One region of the Peribacillus sp. Aquil_B1 genome, then DNA from elsewhere that is predicted to be linked to it. Evidence: predicted binding sites of a transcription regulator. Region 1 holds the regulator's gene; each other region holds the start of a gene.
The links. Region 1 encodes LexA, which represses DNA repair genes until DNA is damaged. Its sites were predicted from a motif close to CGAACATATGTTCG; they were not measured.

Region 1 (7,810 bases):
AAAGAAGTTTCGGATTAGTAATGAAAGATAAAGCAAAAATAAGGAAAATTTATGACGAAAGATTCACTCTTCACGGTAGTTATGATTTGCTTATCTTATAATTGCTAACTTATTTTGTTTGTTGTTTATTCATGGCGCTCATCATTTGATTAATCTTCTTTTGGGATGGTTTCATACCCATTTGCATCATCATCATTTTCAGCATCTGTTCGTTAATTGGCGGATTTTTCTTTAAGTAATCCATCATGTATTTACGAGCGATGAAAAATCCCAGCACTACTCCAGCAATCAATGCCAGTACGCCAACTAGAATGTAAACCCACATACTATTTCCTCCTTCGTGTTGTCTAACATCAGTGTACTAGACCAAAGGTTATTATACAATACCCGCTACTGAAAAGTCCCCCATTTAGACAAATTTTCTTTCTTTTATCGGTTTTAACCAACCGTATTTTTCATGTTCAAAATCAATGGCCAGAAAACTCGCTTCATATTTTCGAATACTTTCAAAGAAAGCCGTCTCCGCTTCATAGTCTCCTTCAGCTTTTAGAGTAATGGAATCTTGCTGAATGATTAAAACGGCTTTACTTGATCCGTTTGTTTTTTCTAAATAGTATTTTCCATTTTGAGTCCAATAATTCATCTTTTTTTGCAAACGTTGTTCAATAGCTAACTGCAACTGGATAATCGGGACTGTTTTGGTGACATATTCGATTTGTTTTTGCAAAATACTCTTCAGTCTGCCCTTTGCTTGAATATACTCCAAAAACAAATTGAAAAATAGCTTTTCTCTTCCATAATAATGATGGGCAAATTCATCTTCGATTAAATAAATTTGATAGGTTCTCATCAGCCAATGCCTCCTAGCTTTCCTATTTTGGACTAACCACCAGGACCCTCTCCACTATTTTCCACTATTGATAACTTTCCCCTTTAACTGACACATTTAAACGAAATTTATTTATTCTCATTATATATTGACAAACTAAAAAGATATGTTGTTTGCTGGAGAAATTTTCTTCTTTTTTTGTCGAATGGAAGATTTCCCTTTAGAATAGGAGCACGCAATAAACCAGGATTGTTTTTGATAAAAAAACTGACACCAAACTAGTTGGTGTCAGTTCTCCATTACGATTAGTTAAGCATTTCCTTAACACGGGCAACTACATTTTCTAAAGTGAAGCCGAATTCCTCCATGATTTTACCGCCTGGTGCAGAAGCTCCGAAATGATTGATGGCCAATATTTCACCCTCATCACCTGCATAACGATCCCAACCAAACGGTGAAGCCACTTCGATAGCTAGACGTTTCTTCACTGCCGGATTGATTACGCTTTGTTTATATTCTTTAGATTGAGTTTCAAATCGATCCCATGATGGCATGCTGATAACAGAAACATCAATTCCTTCGTTCGCTAAAGCTTTCTGTGCTTCCACAGCCAAGTTCACTTCGGAACCAGTCGCAAGAAGTAATGCATCGGCTACTTCTTTCTTAGAAGCAGAGATGATGTAAGCACCTTTTGAAACACCTTCATACGCAGTTTCTGACGTGTCTTTAATTGTTGGCAATCCTTGACGAGTCAATACAAGGGCCGTTGGTTTATTTGTAGACTCCATAGCCACTTTCCAGGCTGCTGCCGTTTCATTGCCATCAGCTGGACGGATTACCCCTAGGTTAGGCATTGCACGCAATGATGCCAATTGTTCGATTGGCTCATGAGTCGGTCCGTCTTCTCCTACAGCAATGCTGTCATGCGTGAATACATAGTTTACAGGCAGTCCCATTAGTGCTGCCATTCTTATGGCAGGACGTAGATAATCAGAGAATACGAAGAATGTTCCTCCGTATACTTTTAATCCACCATGAAGTGCCATTCCATTTAAAGCCGCACCCATAGCGAATTCACGTACACCAAACCATATATTACGGCCGCTGTAATTACCAGGTAATAGATCAGTCTCACCTTTGATGGCAGTATTATTAGATCCGGCTAAATCCGCAGAACCCCCAATGAAGCTAGGGACCCGCTTGGCTATTGCATTTAGCACTTCCCCACTTGAAGCACGGGAAGCTAATGTTTTACCTTCTTCATAGACCGGAATTTCCTGATCCCAATCAGCAGGCAGTTCTCCTTTGATGGCCAGCTCCAATTGCTGTGCTAACTCAGGATGTGCTTCTTTGTAATTTTTGAACAATTCATTCCAAGCTTCTTCTTTTTGAGCGCCTGCATCAACAACAGCTTCATTGAAGTGTGAATACACTTCTTCCGGAACATGGAAGTCCTCTTCGAATGTCCATTTATAAGCTTCCTTTGTCAATTTAAGCTCATCTGCGCCAAGCGGAGCGCCGTGAACAGCGGATTTACCTGAACGGTTTGGTGAACCGTATCCAATAACCGTTTTCACTTCGATTAATGTTGGGCGTGCATCGTCGGTTTTCGCTTCTTCAATCGCTTTAGCAATTTCCTGAAGATCATTTCCATCCTCAACGCGGATATATTGCCATCCATAAGATTTGAACCGGTCTGCTACGCTTTCACTAAATGATTGACTTAAGTCGCCGTCAAGGGAAATATCATTAGAATCATATAAAACAACAAGTCTTCCGAGTTGTAGATGTCCAGCTAATGAAGCGGCTTCTGCAGAAACACCTTCCATTAAATCTCCATCTCCACAAATGCTATATGTATAATGGTCGACAACATTATAAGAATCGCGGTTATAGCTTTCTGCCAAGTGACGTTCAGCCATTGCCATTCCGACTGCCATTGCAATACCTTGTCCAAGCGGCCCGGTAGTTGCATCTACACCAGCCGTATGTCCGAATTCAGGATGTCCTGGAGTTTTACTGCCCCATTGACGGAAGCTTTTCAAATCATCGATAGATAAGCCATAGCCCGATAAATGAAGAAGGCTGTATAACAGCATAGAACCATGTCCAGCTGAAAGAACAAAGCGATCTCTATTAAACCAATCTGGATTTTTCGGGTTATGGTTCATATATTCGGTCCATAGTTTATACGCCATCGGCGCTGCACCCATTGGCATACCTGGATGGCCGGAATTAGCCTTTTCAATTGCATCAATTGATAATGTACGAATCGTATTGATAGAAAGTGCATCTAATTTATCTAACATATTGTAAAAACATCCCTTCCTGTAATGTACCTCTTTATATTATAGTGACAAGCATAATATCACAACTAAAATCACTATTTACTGCCTCAATATTAAAATTTCCTAGAAATAAGAGAAGCCCCTATTTAGATTAAACTAAATAGGAGAATACATACATGCATGCACTCCCTTTTTACTCCTAAATGCTAATAGGATCCCCGTTCCATGAGAGGAATTCAAGCATTAATGTAAGTTTCTTTTTTCTTTTATATTTTTTATCTTTTGAGGAGTGACGTCATTACCTTCTGGATCAACGACTTTCACATGCTCCAACGTATCGGTCATGGACTTTCTGAATGTTTCCAAATACTCACTTCTCAATTGGGTTTGCTCTTTCGCCTCAACTTCCGTCAAACCTTCAGTCTTTGCCTTTTTAGAAAGTTCATTAATACGGGTTATTTTTTCTTTTGATAACATAATTTCGCTCCTTCATAATCTCCGGATATTGTCATGGTATTAAAAAAAAAGCGAAATTACAAGTTCTAAGATTGACTTTCCTTTTTATTCAGTTGATGTTCGAGAAAACGCCTATTCACAGTAGCCTTGGAAACATTGTATCCAAAGCCCCTTAAAGTGGCTGCGATTTCTGCAAATGTCAATCCATTGGCCCGAAGTTTAATAATTTCTTCAATAGGAATTTCCATACGGTCCCTTCCAGTGGAATTCCTTTGATTCTGAAGGTTTTTTTGAGGACGGTACCCTTTTTCAACGGCTCTTATCATCCCGCGCTTTATTTTAAGGTTATGTAGTTTCCTTTGGTATTCTTCTACAATACCGACTATCTGGATGACCATGGCATCCGAATCCGATAACTCAAGCTCCCCGTCATGTGAGAGCGTATAAATCTTCACATCTTCTTTAAGGATGACATGGAAAAGGGCTATTTTGGCATTTCCTCTTCCCAGCCTTGTTTCATCCTGGATTAATAGTACATCAGCTTCTTTAGTTTTAAATAGTTCGAGCATTTCAAAAATGCCATCCCGATTCAACTCATAACCACTTGCCTGTTCTTTTATTATGGAAATGACTTCTACGTCCATCTTTTCTGCCAATTTGACTAACTCATCTTCCTGCCTTGCCAATGATGTTTCCTGTGACTCTTTTTCTGTGCTGACCCTACAATAGATTACCGCCTTCATAATACCCTACCTTCACTACTTACTGCTCACTGGCCAAATTCTGGACAAGCTCTTCCCCTTTAACCGGTATGACGATGACTTGACCAGGTTTAATTGTATCCGCCCTGACTCCATTATGCTCTTCTATCCAACCAATGAATTCTTTTTTTGTCAAATTTGCTTCTTCATATTCTTCGGCAATTCCCCATAGGGTATCACCTTCACTTACTTCTATAGAAAGGAAATCCTTTTTTGGATCGTTGTTCAATGTACAAGAGAATAAAATTGAAAAGATGAATACTGATCCCGCTAATAGAATCGTATAAATATAATTTTTGTATAAATTTTTCATAAATATCCCTCCAAAGCGAATGTTCGTTCGTATGTTATGGTCAAATTATAATACGAACGTTTGTTTCAGTCAACAACAAAATTCGAACTTATGTTTGTATAGAGTTGGGGGCCATGCTATAATGTAGCAAAGAACATTGGGGAAGAGGTGCACAAATGACTAAACTATCAAAACGGCAGCAAGATATTCTTGATTTCATTAAAGAAGAGGTCCGCCAAAAAGGGTATCCACCTTCCGTACGGGAGATTGGCGAAGCAGTGGGGCTTGCTTCAAGTTCAACAGTACACGGACATTTATCACGCCTGGAAAGCAAAGGCCTGATTAGACGCGACCCAACCAAGCCAAGGGCCATTGAAATAATGAATTTGGAGGAAGCGAACAATATTCCCAAAGTCAATGTCGTGAACGTGCCGTTACTTGGAAAAGTAACAGCGGGAATGCCGATAACGGCCATTGAGAACATAGAAGAATACTTTCCGCTTCCCGAAAGCATGGTTCCACATGATGACCATGTATTCATGCTGGAAATCATGGGTGAAAGTATGATCGAAGCAGGAATTCATGATGGGGATTATGTCATCGTGAAACAACAAAGCAATGCCAATAATGGAGATATCGTCGTGGCCATGACGGAAGATGATGAAGCCACTGTAAAACGATTCTTTAAGGAACCGGATTACATAAGGCTTCAGCCTGAGAACTCAAATATGGAACCAATTATTTTACGGGATGTTTCGATCCTTGGAAAAGTAATAGGCTTATATAGACAAATACACTAAAAGCGCTAACCGCGCTTTTTTTGTTTGTTTAATCTATGTCCTGAATTCTCTCAATATGCATATGGAAGAGTGGATATTGATATATTTATTAATAGAATCAGATTTTCTTGGGAATTTAAACATCCTTTATTACGGATCGGAGTTATACGATCGCCTAATATTTACTTTGGTAACAATCTGATTACAATAAAAAAGAGAGCTTCAATTATCGCTCCCAGTTAAAATTCACTTCACTCTTAATCTTTGGTTCACCTTTATGAGGTTAAGATCGACCAAGCCATTCCACTGTTGTATCTGCACTTGTGTAGAACCGTATGCTTTTGCAAGCGCAGAGACGGTATCCCCTTTTTGGACAATATGATAAACCTCTTCAATGCTTGCATCATATTTTGTTAAATCGCTTGTTTCGATAAGGTTCACCAGTTTTTCAATATATTTGGGATCCGATGCATACCCCGCATCGAATATTGCTTTGAGTGCTTTTCTGTAATCTTTTTCTCCAATGACAGCTGTATAAAGACTTCTGTTCCACGAAGTCCCCTTTACATATAAATTGGCAAGATCTCGAAGACTTTCTTCCCACGATGGATATTTTCTGAATTTGTTCCATACTTGAACAGGCACACCATTGACATATTCCATTGTCTGAATAATGACAGACTCACCCTTGAAGTCACCTTTTGTACCGAATATATTTTTTCCTTTGCTTGCTAATAAACTTGTCCCATATCCACTCTCCAAACAAGCTTGTGCGATGACAACCGAAGGTAATATTTTAAATTCCTGTTGAATTTTCTGGGCATAGGGAGCAATTTCCTTAATAAATGTTTCTTTGCTCATTTGAACCTCCCACTAATAGGCATTACTTTATTTTTCACTGTTTATTCTCATTCTTATCGTATTCTCATCTATGAAAAAGGTTACAGCTTGTCCAGTACAAAAGGTTCCGATGATCTGGCTGATTTTTAGATTACTTACCTCGAATAGTTCGCTCCGCGTACTATTTATCCATTTCCCCACCAACCAGGAAAAGCCGCCAATCCATATATTAAAATGGATTGACGGCTTTTTTAATTGAACACTGGAAATCTTCAAAACTTGTCTAAAACTTTTAATAATTCATTTTAAATTTGTAATCATTGTATAAAAAATTGATGAAAAACAAAAATTAATTTTAAAAACTTCAATTCAAGGTGGTGAAATCATGGACTACCCAACCATCCATACAAACTTTTGGGATGCAGTGATAGCCATTCCTACCATCATGATTCTTACTCAACTTATTAAGGTCATGTTTCATATTCGTCCAAAATTCATCCCTGCCATCGCTTTGGCCCTTGGCTTGTTCATTTCCATTTTCATCAGTCATCGTCATCACTTTGTTTCAGGAATTTTCATGGGCTGGTTTTATGGCTATGCTAGCATAGGCAATTATGCTGCACTCAAAACTGATATTTTGTCTTATAGAGAATCCTATAAAAAGACGGATTAAACCTATATAGGTTGTCTCTCTCTGCCACTAACACCCATGTTACATCCCATTTACACATCCAAAAAACCCCTCCTTAATTAAGAGAAGGGATCAATTTGTCGGGAAAAGTAAGTTATCCTTTATGTTTTTTAAACTCCTGACTAACCGAGCATGCTTGGCAGACCGTCGGCGGAAAGGAAGCGGATTTTCTGCAATCGACTGGATCTTTTTTAAAATAAAAGAAACTTAGAATTTGTCTACAGTCTGATACCCTTTTTAAGAAAGGCTCTTTTCGTAAAGATTGGTGTTTTTAAAACAAAACTATTTAAGGTTGATTGGAGCGGAAGTGCGAGACTCCTGCGGGAGCAGCGGGACAGGTGAGACCCCACAGGCGTTTACGCCGAGGAGGCTCACCGCCCGCCCCGCGGAAAGCGAGCATCTGGAGGGGAAATCAACCACACCGCACTACTTGGTAAATAGCAGTAAATAGCAACAAAGTATGCGAAAACAGCCTTAAGAAAAGAAAGGATTTCACTATTTCTCAATATAGACCGAACGAATCAGCGTCCGGGTTCTTTCAGTACCATACACATTTTTTTCCTTGACATCTATTGTTACATTATAAACACCTGACTTAGGTACTTCTGGAAGGGTGCCAGTAAAATTTTCAGTATCCATTGCCTTAATTGAGCTTTTTTCACTAATTTCATTACCGGTTTCATCTATTAGATGAACCGAAAATGTTGTGCTGATTGGCCTTTTTTTATCATTCATTGGGTTCTTTATTAAAAATTTTGCATCTTTTTGCTTAACTTTACCGGCCATACTTAATGTAATGGGATTCTTTTCGTTAAATTGTGCAGTGAGCAGGTAGGCGTCTTTTGACGATTTTGTCTTCATTCGCACTTTCCAA
Region 2 (7,810 bases), on a different contig from region 1:
TCTGGGAGAAAATGCATTTCAATCTTGATAATGCCATCACCACGGCAGGCCTCACAGCGTCCGCCCTTCACGTTGAAACTGAACCTTCCTTTTTTATAACCGCGGATCTTCGCTTCATTAGTCGAGGCAAACACGTCACGAACATCATCGAATACACCCGTATAGGTAGCTGGATTGGATCGTGGGGTTCTGCCGATCGGTGATTGGTCAATATCAATGACTTTATCTAAATGCTCAATTCCCTTGATTTCACGGAAATCGCCAGGTCTGGCTTTTGCCCGGTTCAGCTTTTGAGCCAATGACTTATGGAGGATCTCATTCACCAATGTACTTTTCCCAGATCCTGAGACTCCCGTTACGGCTGTAAAGACCCCAAGCGGGAATTTCACATTAACGTTTTTCAAATTATTTTCCTTGGCACCTTTTATCTCAATGACACGGCCATCATTTTTCCGGCGTTCCAATGGCAAAGGAATGAATTTCTTCCCTGCTAAATATTGCCCCGTTAAGGATTTAGGGTTATTCATGACCTCTTCCGGCGTTCCAGCGGCCACTATTTCCCCTCCATGCGCTCCTGCTCCTGGTCCAACATCAATCAAATAATCCGCAGCAATCATCGTATCTTCATCATGCTCGACAACAATGAGGGTGTTGCCGATTTCGCGCATATTCTTCAATGTTTCGATCAAGCGATCGTTATCCCTCTGATGCAGCCCAATTGAAGGTTCATCCAAAATATATAGGACTCCCGTCAATCGGGAACCGATCTGCGTCGCCAATCTTATACGCTGCGCTTCACCGCCTGATAATGTTCCCGCTGCCCTGCTCAACGTCAAATATTCCAAACCTACATTTGCCAGGAAACCGAGCCGCTCACGAATTTCACGTAAAATCAATCTCGCAATTGCAGCTTCTTTTTCAGTCAAATCAAGCTCATCGAAAAATACTAACGCATCCTCCACTGATAAAGCTGTCGTTTCACTTATATGGACCCCTTGAATGAGCACGGAAAGACTCTCTTTTTTCAATCGATGACCCTTACAGGTTGGACAGTGATGTTCTGACATGTACTTCTGCATTTGCTCACGAATAAAGTCAGAACTCGTCTCCTTGAAGCGCCTTTCGATGTTTCTTAAAACTCCTTCAAAAGGAATATATCCTTCTTGCACTCTTCCAAAATCATTTTTATAACGGAAATATATCTTATCTTTACCTGAACCAAGCAAGATCTTATCCAGCTTCTCTTCCGATAAATCCTTAACGGGCACATCCATATCTATCCCATAATGGTTGGCCACCGCTTCAAGGAGCTGAGGATAATATTGAGAACTCGTCGGCTCCCATGGCGCAATCGCATGTTGACGGAGGCTTAATTCGTTATTCGGGATGACCAGATCACGGTCCACCTCAAGCCTTGCCCCCAAGCCATCACAATCCGGGCAGGCACCAAACGGGCTATTGAAGGAAAACATTCTAGGCTCTAACTCATCAATCGAAAATCCGCAGTATGGACAAGCATGATGTTCACTGAACAGCAGCTCTTCCTCACCCATGACGTCAATGATGACCTTGCCTTCACCAAGCTGCAAAGCACTTTCCAATGAATCTGCAAGCCTTGCCATGATACCCTCTTTAATGACGATCCGGTCTATGATGACTTCAATCGAATGTTTTTTATTTTTTTCGAGAGTGATCTCATCGCTGAGGTCATGCATTTCCCCGTTCACACGAATGCGGACATATCCTTGTTTCTTAACTTCTTCCAAAACCTTCGCATGTGTACCTTTTCTGCCTGAGACAAGCGGTGCCAATACCTGAAGCTTGGTTCGCTCAGGATAATCAAGAATGCGGTCCACCATTTGCTCAATCGTTTGTGAGGTGATTTCAATATTATGGATCGGACAGGTCGGCCTGCCGACCCGTGCAAATAACAGCCTTAAATAATCATAGATCTCCGTAACAGTCCCTACGGTTGAACGAGGATTTCGACTGGTCGTTTTCTGATCTATGGAAATGGCTGGTGACAAACCTTCGATCGCATCGACATCCGGTTTATCCACTTGGCCTAAGAATTGACGAGCATAAGCGGACAGTGATTCTACATAACGTCTTTGCCCTTCTGCATAAATCGTATCAAAAGCCAAGGAAGACTTTCCAGATCCGGATAACCCGGTCAGCACAACAAGTTTGTCTCTCGGTATCGTGATATCAATATTCTTTAAATTGTTGGCCCTGGCGCCTTTTATCACAATTTTATCCATTGCCATGTTTCGTCACCCTTCCGCTTTTAACTCTAGTAATAAATCACGCAGCTCGGCAGCTCGCTCGAAGTCCAGTGCCTTTGCCGCTTCCTTCATTTCTTTTTCCATGCTTGCCATCACTTTTAAACGCTCTTTTTTAGGAAGCTTCGCGAGACTTGGTGCAAGGTCTTCCTTATATTGTTCGCCTTCTTCGGCTACATGAGTCGCCCTTATGGAGTCGCGGATATCCTTTTGAATGGTTTGAGGCATTATTCCATGCTCTTTATTATAATTTTCCTGGATTTCACGCCGCCGTCTCGTTTCATTGATGGCAAGTTCCATCGAATTCGTGATGCGGTCTGCATACATGATGACATGGCCGTTTGCATTACGGGCTGCACGGCCCATCGTTTGAATAAGCGAACGTTCCGAGCGAAGGAACCCTTCTTTATCGGCATCCAGAATGGTCACTAACGACACTTCCGGAATATCCAGGCCCTCCCTTAAAAGATTGATTCCGACAAGAACATCATATTTGCCCATTCGAAGTTCCCGGATGATTTCTATCCTTTCCAAGGTCTTCACTTCCGAATGAAGATATTGGACCTTGATGCCAATTTCCTTTAAATAATCCGTTAAATCCTCAGACATCTTTTTCGTCAAGGTCGTTATGAGCACACGCTCGTTCTTTTTGACGCGCTCCTGTATTTCACCGATCAAGTCATCTATTTGCCCTTCAATCGGCCGTACTTCCACCGTCGGATCCAGCAATCCGGTAGGACGGATGATCTGCTGAACCATTTCTGGCGTATGTTCGAGTTCATATGGTCCCGGGGTTGCCGAAACGAATATGGATTGATGGACCTTTTTTTCAAATTCCTCAAATCTTAGCGGGCGGTTGTCTTTCGCAGACGGCAGACGGAAGCCATGATCGACGAGCACTTGCTTACGCGCCTGATCTCCATTGAACATTCCGCGGATTTGTGAGAGGGTTACGTGTGATTCATCCACGACCAATAGGAAATCCTCTGGAAAGTAATCCATTAAAGTGTATGGTGTCGCACCGGAGGGACGAAGCGTCAAATGGCGTGAATAGTTCTCGATCCCTGAACAAAAGCCCATTTCCCGCATCATTTCCAGATCATAACGGGTCCGCTGCTCCAATCGCTGCGCTTCAAGGAGTTTTTCATCTTCCCTTAATTCCTTCAATCGTTCTTCCAGTTCCGTTTCGATATTTTGAATGGCTATCCGCATTTTCTCTTCGCGGGTTACGAAGTGGGAAGCAGGGAAAATGGCGATATGATCTCGTTCACCGGTAATTTCGCCAGTCAGGGCATCGACTTCACGAATTCGGTCAATCTCATCCCCGAAAAACTCGACCCGTACGCAATGTTCATCACGTGAGGCCGGGAATATTTCGACCACGTCGCCGCGTACGCGGAAGGTCCCCCGTTGGAAAGCAATATCATTACGTTCATATTGAATATCCACGAGTCTGTGCAGCAAGGCATTCCGGTCTATCTCCATGCCTGTTCGGAGGGAAACGACCATCTCCCGGTACTCTTCAGGAGAACCGAGTCCATATATGCACGAAACACTGGCAATGATGATGACATCTTTCCTTTCGAACAAAGACGAGGTTGCCGAGTGACGCAGTTTATCGATTTCATCATTGATGCTTGCATCTTTTTCGATGAATGTATCCGTGGATGGAACATAAGCCTCTGGCTGGTAGTAATCATAATAACTAACGAAGTACTCAACGGCATTATTAGGGAAGAACTCTTTGAACTCACTGTAAAGCTGCCCTGCCAACGTTTTATTGTGGGCAATGACAAGAGTCGGTTTATTGATTCTTTGAATCACATTGGAAACGGTGAACGTTTTCCCTGTCCCCGTTGCCCCCAATAACGTCTGCATTTCCTTGCCTTCCTTAATCCCTTCGACCAGCATGTCAATTGCTGCCGGCTGATCCCCTTGAGGAGAGTATTTTGAGACTAACTCAAACTTATCCTTCACCAAGCATAGCCTCCTATTGAAATATTTTTATATGAAAACGGGACATGCCTATATCCCTTCTATTTATTCCGGTTTGATAAAGCATATATACACATTCTACCACAATAGCCTTAAAACAAACCAGCAATAAGCGAACATCCATTCTATTTTTGTTTTTTGGAATTCATGATGTGTTGAGGGGAATGACAAGTTTGGGTACAAAAAAAGCACCTTTGGTGTCAGGCGCTCTTTGATGTACGTTTCATCATTCTTTTTGATAACCAAAATCCCACTGTAAGGGATAAGGCATCGACGATGATCAATAAGTTTGTATGCGTATAACCTTTATATGCGGAAGCTGTAATCAAGGCAACAGTTAAAACAAGGCCCACGACATTGTTATAGGTGACTCTTGAAAATAGCATGACAAGTAGACAAGGAAGGAAAAGGGCAGAAAGAATTTTAATCATTTTTTCATCTCCTTTATAAGAGAAAAATAGAGTAGTTTCAGTTTAAATGATTATCAAGTTTTTTGCCAATCAATTTCCCACTTGGTTTTCAAGGCATCATCAGAAGAACGTTCCACACATCCATCAATTATGCCCATAAAAAAAAGGGGCAAACCCCTTTAAAGGAAGTTTGCCTCTTTTTTAAATCCAATCAATATGGATCCGCTTCATGTCCTTTATTAACGGCGTCCTCAGGGTTATCCGTCCCACCAAGTGGTTTTGAAGATTCCGTATGTTCAGAAGCCGAGGCCAGTCCCTCTTTCAATCTGCGGCCATACTCTTCATCGGCCTCTTCGGCAAGTGCTATCATTTTTTCCTGAATGCGCTTGTCGGCAGGAGCCAATGCCGCCACTAAATTGGAAATTAAATCGTCCTTTTCCCAATCCTCGAATTCACGGAATGTTTCCCCGGCCTGTTTCGTATTATTTTGACGATCAATTGTCTCACGAACAAGTTTCCCTTCCACCATAGGTGTATACTCTTTGCCCGTCTGCTTGGCTTCTTTCAAGCCGCCGACAGTTGATGGTTCGTAGTTGATGTGGGGGCTTTGGCTGCCTCTGCCAACTTCATATTGCATCTGTCCGCCAGTCTGATTCGTGGCTGTTCGTTTCTTCGGAGCATTGATCGGCAATTGCAGATAATTCGCTCCAACACGGTGACGCTGTGTATCGGAATAAGAGAATGTACGTCCCTGTAACATCTTGTCATCGGAAAAGTCCAGTCCATCCACTAGGACACCCGTACCGAATGCAACCTGTTCGACTTCAGTGAAGTAGTCTTCAGGGTTTTTATTCAATACCATCGTACCGACATGCAGCCAAGGGAACTCATCTTTCGGCCAGATCTTCGTATCATCCAGCGGATCAAAATCCAACTCAGGATGATCATCATCACTCATGATCTGTACGTTGAGATCCCATTCAGGATAGTCCCCGCGTTCGATCGCTTCATATAGATCCTGTGTGGCATGATTGAAATTCGTAGCTTGAATTTCATTGGCCTCTTGCTGTGTCAGGTTCTTGATCCCTTGTTTCGGTTCCCAATGATACTTGACAAGTACTGCTTTCCCTTCCTCATTCACCCATTTATAAGTATTGACCCCTGACCCCTGCATCATGCGGTAGTTAGCTGGTATGCCCCATGGGGAAAACACGAAGGTAACCATATGGAATGTTTCAGGCGAACTCGAGCAAAAATCAAAAATCCTCCTGCCGTCCTGAATATTCGTGACCGGATCCGGTTTGAAGGCATGAATCAAATCCGGGAATTTCATGGCATCACGGATGAAGAAAATTTTCAAGTTATTGCCTACAAGATCCCAGTTGCCATCTTCCGTATAAAATTTAACGGCAAATCCCCTGGGATCACGTAACGTTTCCGGGGACGTCCCTCCATGAATAACAGATGAGAACCTTACGAATACCGGGGTTTTTTTACCTTCTTCCTGAAAAACCTTCGCTCTCGTATATTTTGAAATAGGCTCGTCCCCCGCTTTACCGGTAGGAACGAAATAACCATGTGCACCTGCACCACGGGCATGCACGACCCGTTCAGGAATACGCTCCCTATCGAAGTGGCTGATTTTTTCCAGGAAATCATAGTTCTCAAGTGTACTAGGTCCTCTGTTCCCTACAGTTCTAATACTCTGGTTATTCGTTACTGGATGCCCTTGTCTGTTCGTTAATGTTTCTTTCGATTCATCATTTGTTTTTTTAGATTTATCCGACAAAAAAATCCCTCCTCTGTTAATTAAATCCACAATACTACTATACTTTCCCCTATTCCCTATATTTCACTCCTCAATCTTCGAATTTAATGGAAATTAGTTAAAAAGTACTTTTCCCCCTATGTATTGATGGGCTTGCCAATAACAACTGGCCTGAAACATATAATGATAAGAAAGCTTTGAAGCATTTAGTAGAATAATGAGCGAGCATACCCATTTTTGCATAGGTCAACAGAACACCTTTATAATGAAATGAGGAAAAAATTCAAAAAGCGGGGTGCCTTCATTGGACGAATCAAAAATAGGAAGACTTGGCAGGATGATGACCGGAAAAACCGGTCGTTGGGTTGTCATTGCCGCATGGATCATTGCAGCAATCGCATTAACCTTCTCATTGCCTGCCGTTAATGACCGAACAGCAAATAACGCCTCAGACTTGCCTGAAGACTCACCTTCTGTCGTGGCTGATGAACTTATTAAAGAAGAGTTTCCAAATTCCTCTGGTATACCTGCCCTGCTTACATGGCATCGGGAAGGTGGACTGACAGAGGCCGACTTGGCCGAAATCCAGTATCTTTCCAAGGAACTGACAGATAACCCATTGACACAGCAATCTTTTTTACCGCCGCTTCATGAAATTCCGTTGCCTGCTCTTCAAGGATCGGTTTCAGAAGATGGAACGACTTTCGTACAGCCGCTTTTCTTTAAAGAAAAGACCGAGACGGAAATTCTTGAAAAAAATCTTGAAACCATTAATGAAGCAGTAACGGAACGCATTGGAACGGACCCTTTCAAGGTCCCGACGGATTCAGATGAATTATCCCTTCGAGTGACAGGCCCTGTAGGGATATCCGTCGATGCAACGGGATTATTTTCGGGTGCTGACTTCAAATTGCTATTAGCGACCGTAATACTTGTACTTGTCGTGTTATTACTTATCTACCGCTCCCCTCTTTTAGCCATCATTCCACTTATCGGAGTTGGCTTCGCCTATATTGTCACGAGCCCGATCCTTGGCTTCATGGCAGATCATGGTTGGATTACAGTCGATTCACAGGCCATTTCAATCATGACCGTATTATTATTCGGTGCCGGAACGGATTATTGCTTATTTTTAATTTCTCACTACAGAAGTGAATTAAGGAATCATGAAAGCAAACGGAAAGCAATGATCGCCGCATTTAAAGATTCATCAGGCGCCATTGCGATGAGCGGCCTAACGATCGTCATCTCCCTGCTAACATTGCTTGTAGCCAAATACGGAGCCTACCACCGTTTCGCTGTACCATTCAGCTTGTCGATTTTAATCATGATGCTGGCAGCTTTAACACTGGTAC
Region 3 (7,810 bases), on a different contig from region 1:
TCCATCGCCTTATAGCCAGCAGTGATGGCATCCATATTCTTCTTAACGATTTCTTCACCCTTACGGCCGAATATTTCATCAACCACATCGTTGAATACGGAAATTTCCATTCCTAGAACAGCACATGTCGCACCGATGGCGACCATATTTTTCATTAATGATGTTCCTAATTCGGCTGCTATTTCCGTAAAAGGAACAATATATAATTCTGCCTTTGTATCTTCTGGGCAGACAGGTTTGAATTTTGCATCTGCAATTATGATGCCACCCTCATGTAATTCTTTATAATTGACGTCAATTGTTTCTTGGTCAAAAGCAACTAAGATGTCTAAATCATCAGAGATAGCACGAGTTTCCGTAGTACTAACACGAATTTTGTTATTCGTGTGTCCACCCTTGATTCGGGATGAGAAATGACGGTAGCCATACAAGTAATAACCTAAGCGATTGAGGGCAATACAGAAAATTTCTCCTGTACTTTCAATACCTTCACCTTGTTGTCCGCCAACTTTCCATGAAAGTTGATTGATCATGTCTTACACTCCTTTAGGACGTTCGTATATAAATGCATTTAACCGCACCTCTCTTCAGAACATTCAACTATGTAAAATTATCGTTCTATTTTAGGAAAGGTGTACTAAACGCTTTCAATTCTATCGGTTAAATCAACAAATTGCAACCTTTTTGCTTTTATTTTTTATATTTTCAGAATATTTATTCATATCTATATAGTAAGAATTGAAAATCACTTAAGATATTTCCTTTTCTAGCGGAAAATTACGAGTGAAATTATCAAAAAGGAGACCTTTAACAAACTCACTGGAATAAAGCCTGTTCAGTTCATTGATTAAGTTATGATAATCCTTATATGACATTAAATTTTCTACCATTTGATCGATTCCATCGAAGTCAGACCCTAATCCAATTTGTCTTTCCCCTCCCAAACTGCATATATGCTCAATATGTTTCAGGATATCCTTGATCGCAGCCGATTCACCATTTGCCAGAAATTGCGGGACAAAGGTTACGCCGATCACACCATTTTTCTGCAAAAGGGCTTTTATCTGCCCGTCTTTTAAATTTCGCGGATGCGGACAAAGATGGTAAGCATTCGAATGGGAGGCAATTGGGAATTTCGCCAAATTTAAGGTGTCCCAAAATCCAGCTTCGGATAAATGGGATAAATCGCACCAAATCGACTTCTCATTCAATTGCGCGACCACCTCGGTTCCAAACCCTGTCAAGCCGCCCCCTCTTGTTTCTAATGCCCCATCCGCTACCAAGTTAGCGTAATTCCAAGTAAGGCCTACGGAGGACACTCCAAGATGAATAAGGGTTTTCAGCTTCAACAAATCATTCCCTATGCAATCGCACCCCTCCAAAGTTAGCATTGCACCTATTTCCTTTTCTTTTAAGGATTCGATGTCTGCCTTGGTCTTTATAAATTTCATTTCCGGCTCCGATAAAATCTTTTCATGAAAAATATCGACCATGGCCAAAGCCGCTTGAAATCTCATATCAGGGTGGACTTTTTCAGGAATATATATTGCAAAACATTGGACCTTTCCCCCTTCATCCAATAATCCCCGCTTTGTTATATGTAACTTATCACTATTCGCAAAAGAAATATCCGGATCGATGAACATCTTCATCAGTACATCACAATGGGCATCAAAAATCGCCAATGTAATCCCCCTTCCTGTGCCTTTTTATGATTCTATACTCCATTATAAAGGGATATGGATTTTTCGTCATTTGGATTTCACGACAAAAAAGAGCCTGCTCGCCATCCGACAAACAGGGCATCCAAACATGGAATTATCTTGGTTCAATGATTAGTTTTATTGCCGTTCGCTCTTCGCCATCAATAAGTATATCTGTAAAGGCAGGAATACAAATCAAGTCAACTCCACTAGGTGCGACAAACCCTCTTGCGATTGCTACTGCCTTGACGGCTTGATTTAACGCACCTGCACCGATGGCTTGAATTTCGGCTGCTCCTCTTTCCCTGAGCACTCCCGCTAGTGCGCCTGCTACAGAATTAGGATTAGATTTTGCTGAAACTTTTAATATTTCCATTCCTAGTCCTCCTTGTTTTCCCTGCCGATTCTAACTTGGCTCAATAGTTATAACACTTTCCACTGCTACTATATTCATCAAGTAAAACTTGTATGACAAAGAAAACCGGGATTGTCCACCATTTATTAATGAATGGAAAAACGGATGGCCAGTTTGACTGTCCATCCGTTCGAATCAATGATAAAAGGGATGATCTTCGTTAATCAGTATTCTTTCTATTTTTTTAGCCTTGCCAGTTTTATCATCCATTTCAAGCAGAATTCCGCTTAATAGGGTCCGCCCCTCTTTTGGCACTTCGAAACGAACCGGAAGGCTGGTTAGGAACCGATGGATGACTGCATCTCTTCCCATACCAAGGATGCCATCATATGGTCCTGTCATGCCTACATCAGATATGTAAGCGGTGCCTCCAGGCAGTATACGGTTATCTGCTGTCTGAACGTGTGTGTGTGTCCCGACAACAGCTGTAACCTTCCCATCCAAGAACCACCCCATAGCCTGCTTTTCACTTGTAGCTTCTCCATGAAAATCGACAAAGATGATTGGTGTCTTTTTTTGAGCCTCTGCCACGAGTTCTTCAGCCTTTTTGAACGGACAATCCAAATCCGGCATGAATGTTCTCGCTTGCAAATTGATGACCGCTATTTCATATTGGTTCAATTTTAAAAATTTCATTCCTTCACCAGGTACCCCGTCTGGAAAGTTCGCTGGACGGACCAGATATTTCGCTTCATCGATAAAATTGAAAATATCACGATTATCCCATGTATGATTTCCCATGGTCACCGCCTGCGCTCCCCACTCTAAAAAACTGCGGTAAATCTTTTCTGTAATCCCCCGGCCACTTGCTGCATTCTCGCCATTGATGACCGTTATGTGCGGGCGATACTTTTCTTTTAACTTAGGAAGGTATTCTTGGACCATGTCACGACCAGGAGATCCCACTACATCTCCAATAAATAGCAATTTCATTGTAAAACCCTTTCTGGAATCATCTAATTATATGAATTATTCAAGTATGTATTGTAACATAATTTGGGGTAATTATAGGAATTACGCTAGACGATTAATATCCGAAAAAGAAAAAACGAAGTGGTTTGCACCACTTCGTCTTTCATTAACGATTATTTAGCGTATTCTACTGCTCTTGTTTCACGGATGACCGTGACTTTTATATGACCAGGGTAATCGAGCTCTTCTTCAATCCTTTTCCGGATATCACGTGCGAGTCGATGGGCCGAAAGATCATCAATTTGTTCTGGTTTCACTAGAATCCGCACTTCTCGTCCGGCTTGAATCGCAAATGATTTTTCCACTCCATCATAGGATTCGGAAATTTCCTCAAGTTTTTCAAGTCTTCTAATGTAATTTTCAAGCGTTTCACTTCTAGCTCCCGGTCTTGCAGCTGATAATGCATCAGCGGCAGCCACAAGCACTGAAATGATGGAAGTTGGTTCCGTATCGCCATGATGTGAAGCGATGCTGTTAATGACAGTTGGGTGCTCTTTATATTTGGTTGCTAATTCAACGCCAATTTCAACGTGACTGCCTTCCACTTCATGATCAATCGCTTTCCCGATATCATGCAATAAACCTGCACGGCGGGCAAGAACTTCATCCTCACCAAGTTCAGCGGCCAGTAAACCTGAAAGCTGTGCCACTTCAATTGAATGTTTAAGTACGTTTTGCCCATAACTGGTACGGAACTTCAAACGTCCTAGTATTTTGATGAGATCTGGATGGAGACCGTGAACGCCAACTTCAAAAGTTGTTTGTTCACCAATTTCACGAATATGTTCATCCACCTCACGTCTTGCTTTGTCAACCATTTCTTCAATGCGGGCCGGATGGATCCGTCCGTCCTGAACAAGTTTCTCAAGAGCCAAGCGTGCCGTTTCCCGTCTAATTGGGTCGAATCCAGATAAAATGACAGCTTCAGGAGTATCATCGATAATAAGGTCAATACCTGTTAGCGTTTCTAACGTCCGGATATTTCGACCTTCACGTCCGATTATCCGTCCTTTCATTTCATCGTTTGGAAGATTTACTACAGAAACGGTGGTTTCTGCAACATGATCAGCCGCACAACGCTGAATGGCAAGAGAAAGAACTTCTTTTGCTTTTTTATCAGCTTCTTCTTTGGCACGGGTATCACTTTCTTTAATCATAAGCGCTACATCGTGAGCAAGCTCGTTTTCCATTCGGTCTATAATGATTGCTTTAGCTTCTTCACGAGTTAAACCGGAAACACGTTCAAGCTCTGTTTGCTGCTTACGAACCGTCTCGTCCACTTTGCTTTCCATCTCTTCAATATGCTGTTGTCTTTGGTTTAGAGAATCTTCTTTTTTCTCCAAAAGGCTTTCACGTTTGTCTAACGTTTCATCCTTGCGGTCCAGATTCTCTTCTCTTTGCAATAACCGATTTTCTTGTTTTTGTAATTCGTTCCTTCTTTCACGGGCTTCCCGATCCGAATCGGCACGAACTTTATGAATTTCATCTTTTGCTTCCAACAAGGCTTCTTTCTTAAGTGCTTCCGCTTCACGTTTTGCATCCTCAAGGATGTGTTCAGCAGAGCCCTTTGCCCCTGCTATTTTACTCTCAAATTTTGATTTGTGAATAAAATAACCAACAACTGCACCGACGATTAGGCCAAGCAAAGTGAAGATGATTGTCATGGGTTCCATCGTTTCACCTCCCCTTGCTATGAACTTTTTACATAAAATGTTGAACTGTCGGCAAGTACATTGCACATAAATTCAATATACAGCACTTAATTTTCAAAATTTTAGTTTGAAAAATTGTAAAATATACATATTAATTGTATAGTTGAGAATTTTTATTGTCAAGCGTTTGTCCCTTATGTATCAATGATTATTCAAGTTTTCTTAATATCAACCATCATAATGTACAGCATTCTTTATGGAAGAAGTCTGTAATTCTGATTTCAATGCCATTTATTCCGCTGAAAATTTCACACTTTTCTCAAAATATATAGAAAAGGCCTAAGCGAACAAGCTTAGGCCTTTTCCAAATACCATTAATCAAGCAATTCAAAATGCTCTTCTGGCTCATTTTCTTCTGGCGGTAATTCATGCTCTCCATCGAGATTATAGTGATCTCTGATTTTCTGAGAAATTTCCTGAGCGATATCCTGATTTTCTTTCAAGAACAGCTTCGCATTTTCGCGGCCTTGTCCGACACGCTCTTCATTGTATGAATACCACGAACCGCTTTTAAGGACGATATCAAGATCTGCACCCATATCGATGATTTCACCTTCCTGGGAAATCCCTTGACCATACATGATGTCAACTTCTGCTTGACGGAATGGTGGAGCAACCTTGTTTTTTACAACTTTGATTTTCGTTTTATTACCGACGATTTCATTACCCTGTTTTAATTGTTCCGCACGGCGCACTTCCAGACGAACAGTTGAATAGAACTTCAATGCCCGGCCTCCCGGAGTCGTTTCTGGATTCCCAAACATAACACCGATTTTTTCACGGACTTGGTTAATGAAAATGGCAATGGTATTTGATTTATTAATGGCACCAGACAGTTTTCTAAGCGCCTGGGACATCATCCGCGCTTGAAGACCCATATGGGAATCTCCCATTTCGCCTTCGATTTCAGCTTTAGGAACAAGTGCTGCTACCGAATCAATGACAATGATATCTACAGCTCCACTTCGAACTAATGCTTCAGCGATCTCCAAGGCCTGTTCACCCGTATCAGGCTGTGAAAGAAGTAAATCATCAATATTCACACCAAGTTTTTCTGAATATGCTGGATCTAAAGCATGCTCTGCATCAATGAATGCAGCCGTGCCGCCAGTCTTTTGTACTTCTGCAATAGCATGTAATGCAACAGTCGTTTTACCGGAGCTTTCAGGTCCATATATCTCAATGACACGGCCTCTTGGATATCCGCCCACTCCCAATGCTACGTCCAATGCTAAAGAACCGCTTGAAATCGTTGAAATCCTACGATCAGACTGTTCCCCAAGTTTCATAATAGAACCTTTACCAAATTGTTTTTCAATTTGTTTTAACGCCATATCTAAAGCCGCTTGACGATCACTCACTCAATTTCCTCCTCTATATTCAAATAATCGGCTGTCCGATTAAAGGTGTACTTACGTTAGCAATTATTCGAGATCAAGGTTTGCATCCTGTCTCAAAACCTATCTTTACTATATACTCTTTTTACTATTTTGCCAAGCAAAAAGTCGAACATTCATTCGTTTTTTTCTTTTGGGACATTCTCTGTAAAAAAGCGTTTTATCTTAAGGAAATCCCCATTTCCTTTCACTTGCTCCCTAAAAAAAACATTTTCATTGAATTAACTTTTTTCTTTTTTTCCCTATTTTCCAAGAAACAAACTTCTTAAACCAAATAAAAAGCAGAGCTGTAAAAAGCTCTGCTTTTAGCGTTTATAAATCCCTTAATAGGTAATGACAGCCGTACTTCACACTCCGAATCCGGTTTTGCGCCCTGCTTCCGGAAAGATTCAACTCCTTGAAATGAGTGTTTCCATCCCGATAGGAAATGCCAATGAATACTGTCCCTACAGGCTTGCCTTCTTGTTCATCCGGACCTGCAACACCCGTAAAGCTTATGCCTACATCCGCATCGAGCTTGCTCCGGACATTAGAGGCCATTTCCATTGCACACTCACCGCTGACCACCCCATGCTCAGATATGGTATGATCGCTGACCCCAAGTACGTTCGACTTCGCATCATTCGTATAGCAGACAATTCCGCCTTTAAAGACTTTACCGGCGCCCGGTATGGTTGTCAGCTGTTCTTGGAACATGCCTCCGGTCAAGCTTTCAGCTGCCGCAATTGAAAGCTTGCGGACCGTTAATTCTTTTACAAGTTCCTTTATTAGCGAAGTATTATCACTTCCATAATGGAACTTACCGACCCTGCTAAGAATTTCTTTTTCCGCTTCTAGAATAAGCTCTTCACATTTTTCTTTAGAAGAGTCTTTAGCTGTAATCCTTAACGTCACTTCCCCTTCGGCTGCAAGCGGAGCAATTGTCGGATTCGTTTGATTGACAAGAAGATCTTCAATCACCGTTTCCAGTTCGGCTTCACCTATACCGTAGAACCGAAGAACCTTGGAATCGATCCGTTCATGCTTTTCCAGTTTATTCATGATCTTTTCATAACCATAACTTAAAAACATCGGTTCCATTTCACTTGGCGGACCAGGGAGAAGCATATATGTAATCCCAGATTTGGACAAGACCATTCCCGGCGCCATGCCATGATCGTTCGCCAATACTTCACTGCCTTCTAAGACAAGGGCTTGCTTTTTGTTGTTTTCCGTCATCGGCCGTTCCCGTTTTTGAAAGTAAGCTTCAATGGATTGCAAAGCTTCATCATTAAAAACGAGCTTTTTCCCTATATGGCGAGCAATCGTTTCTTTCGTTAAATCATCTTTGGTAGGACCGAGTCCACCGGTAAAGACAATCAGGTTCGCCCTCGATTCAGCAATTTCTATTGCTTGTTGTAAACGGCGGTCGTTATCCCCGACCACAGTATGGTAAAAAACGTTGATTCCCATTTCCGCAAACTGCTGCGATAAGAACCTTCCATTAGTGTTATTGATTTGTCCTAAAAGAAGCTCTGAGCCCACTGCAATGATTTCTGCATCCATCTTTTCAAAACCACCATTCGTTTTTACTTTGAATTAACAAATACTTCTTTGTTTTTTATAAAATAA

Region 2: the regulator LexA is predicted to act here: its motif matches at 4,391-4,404, upstream of uvrB (excinuclease ABC subunit UvrB).
Region 3: the regulator LexA is predicted to act here: its motif matches at 6,309-6,322, upstream of recA (recombinase RecA).

Annotation. Positions count from the first base shown of each region.
Region 1 is NZ_JAKXEE010000001.1:2,636,863-2,644,672, forward strand. It holds gene MPH60_RS12805 (YneF family protein) at 110-325, opposite strand; gene sirA (sporulation inhibitor of replication protein SirA) at 410-850, opposite strand; gene tkt (transketolase) at 1,135-3,138, opposite strand; gene MPH60_RS12820 (DUF896 domain-containing protein) at 3,361-3,594, opposite strand; gene MPH60_RS12825 (YneB family resolvase-like protein) at 3,660-4,316, opposite strand; gene yneA (cell division suppressor protein YneA) at 4,336-4,647, opposite strand; gene lexA (transcriptional repressor LexA) at 4,803-5,426, shown strand; gene MPH60_RS12840 (glucosaminidase domain-containing protein) at 5,652-6,266, opposite strand; gene MPH60_RS12845 (hypothetical protein) at 6,631-6,918, shown strand; gene MPH60_RS12850 (esterase/lipase family protein) at 7,432-7,810, opposite strand, start outside.
Region 2 is NZ_JAKXEE010000003.1:259,921-267,730, forward strand. It holds gene uvrA (excinuclease ABC subunit UvrA) at 1-2,267, opposite strand, end outside; gene uvrB (excinuclease ABC subunit UvrB) at 2,274-4,259, opposite strand; gene MPH60_RS19450 (CsbA family protein) at 4,478-4,708, opposite strand; gene MPH60_RS19455 (catalase) at 4,899-6,482, opposite strand; gene MPH60_RS19460 (MMPL family transporter) at 6,760-7,810, shown strand, end outside.
Region 3 is NZ_JAKXEE010000002.1:30,518-38,327, forward strand. It holds gene MPH60_RS13815 (2-oxoacid:acceptor oxidoreductase subunit alpha) at 1-533, opposite strand, end outside; gene MPH60_RS13820 (dipeptidase) at 750-1,685, opposite strand; gene spoVS (stage V sporulation protein SpoVS) at 1,819-2,079, opposite strand; gene MPH60_RS13830 (TIGR00282 family metallophosphoesterase) at 2,254-3,051, opposite strand; gene rny (ribonuclease Y) at 3,204-4,763, opposite strand; gene recA (recombinase RecA) at 5,117-6,163, opposite strand; gene MPH60_RS13845 (competence/damage-inducible protein A) at 6,512-7,744, opposite strand; gene pgsA (CDP-diacylglycerol--glycerol-3-phosphate 3-phosphatidyltransferase) at 7,768-7,810, opposite strand, start outside.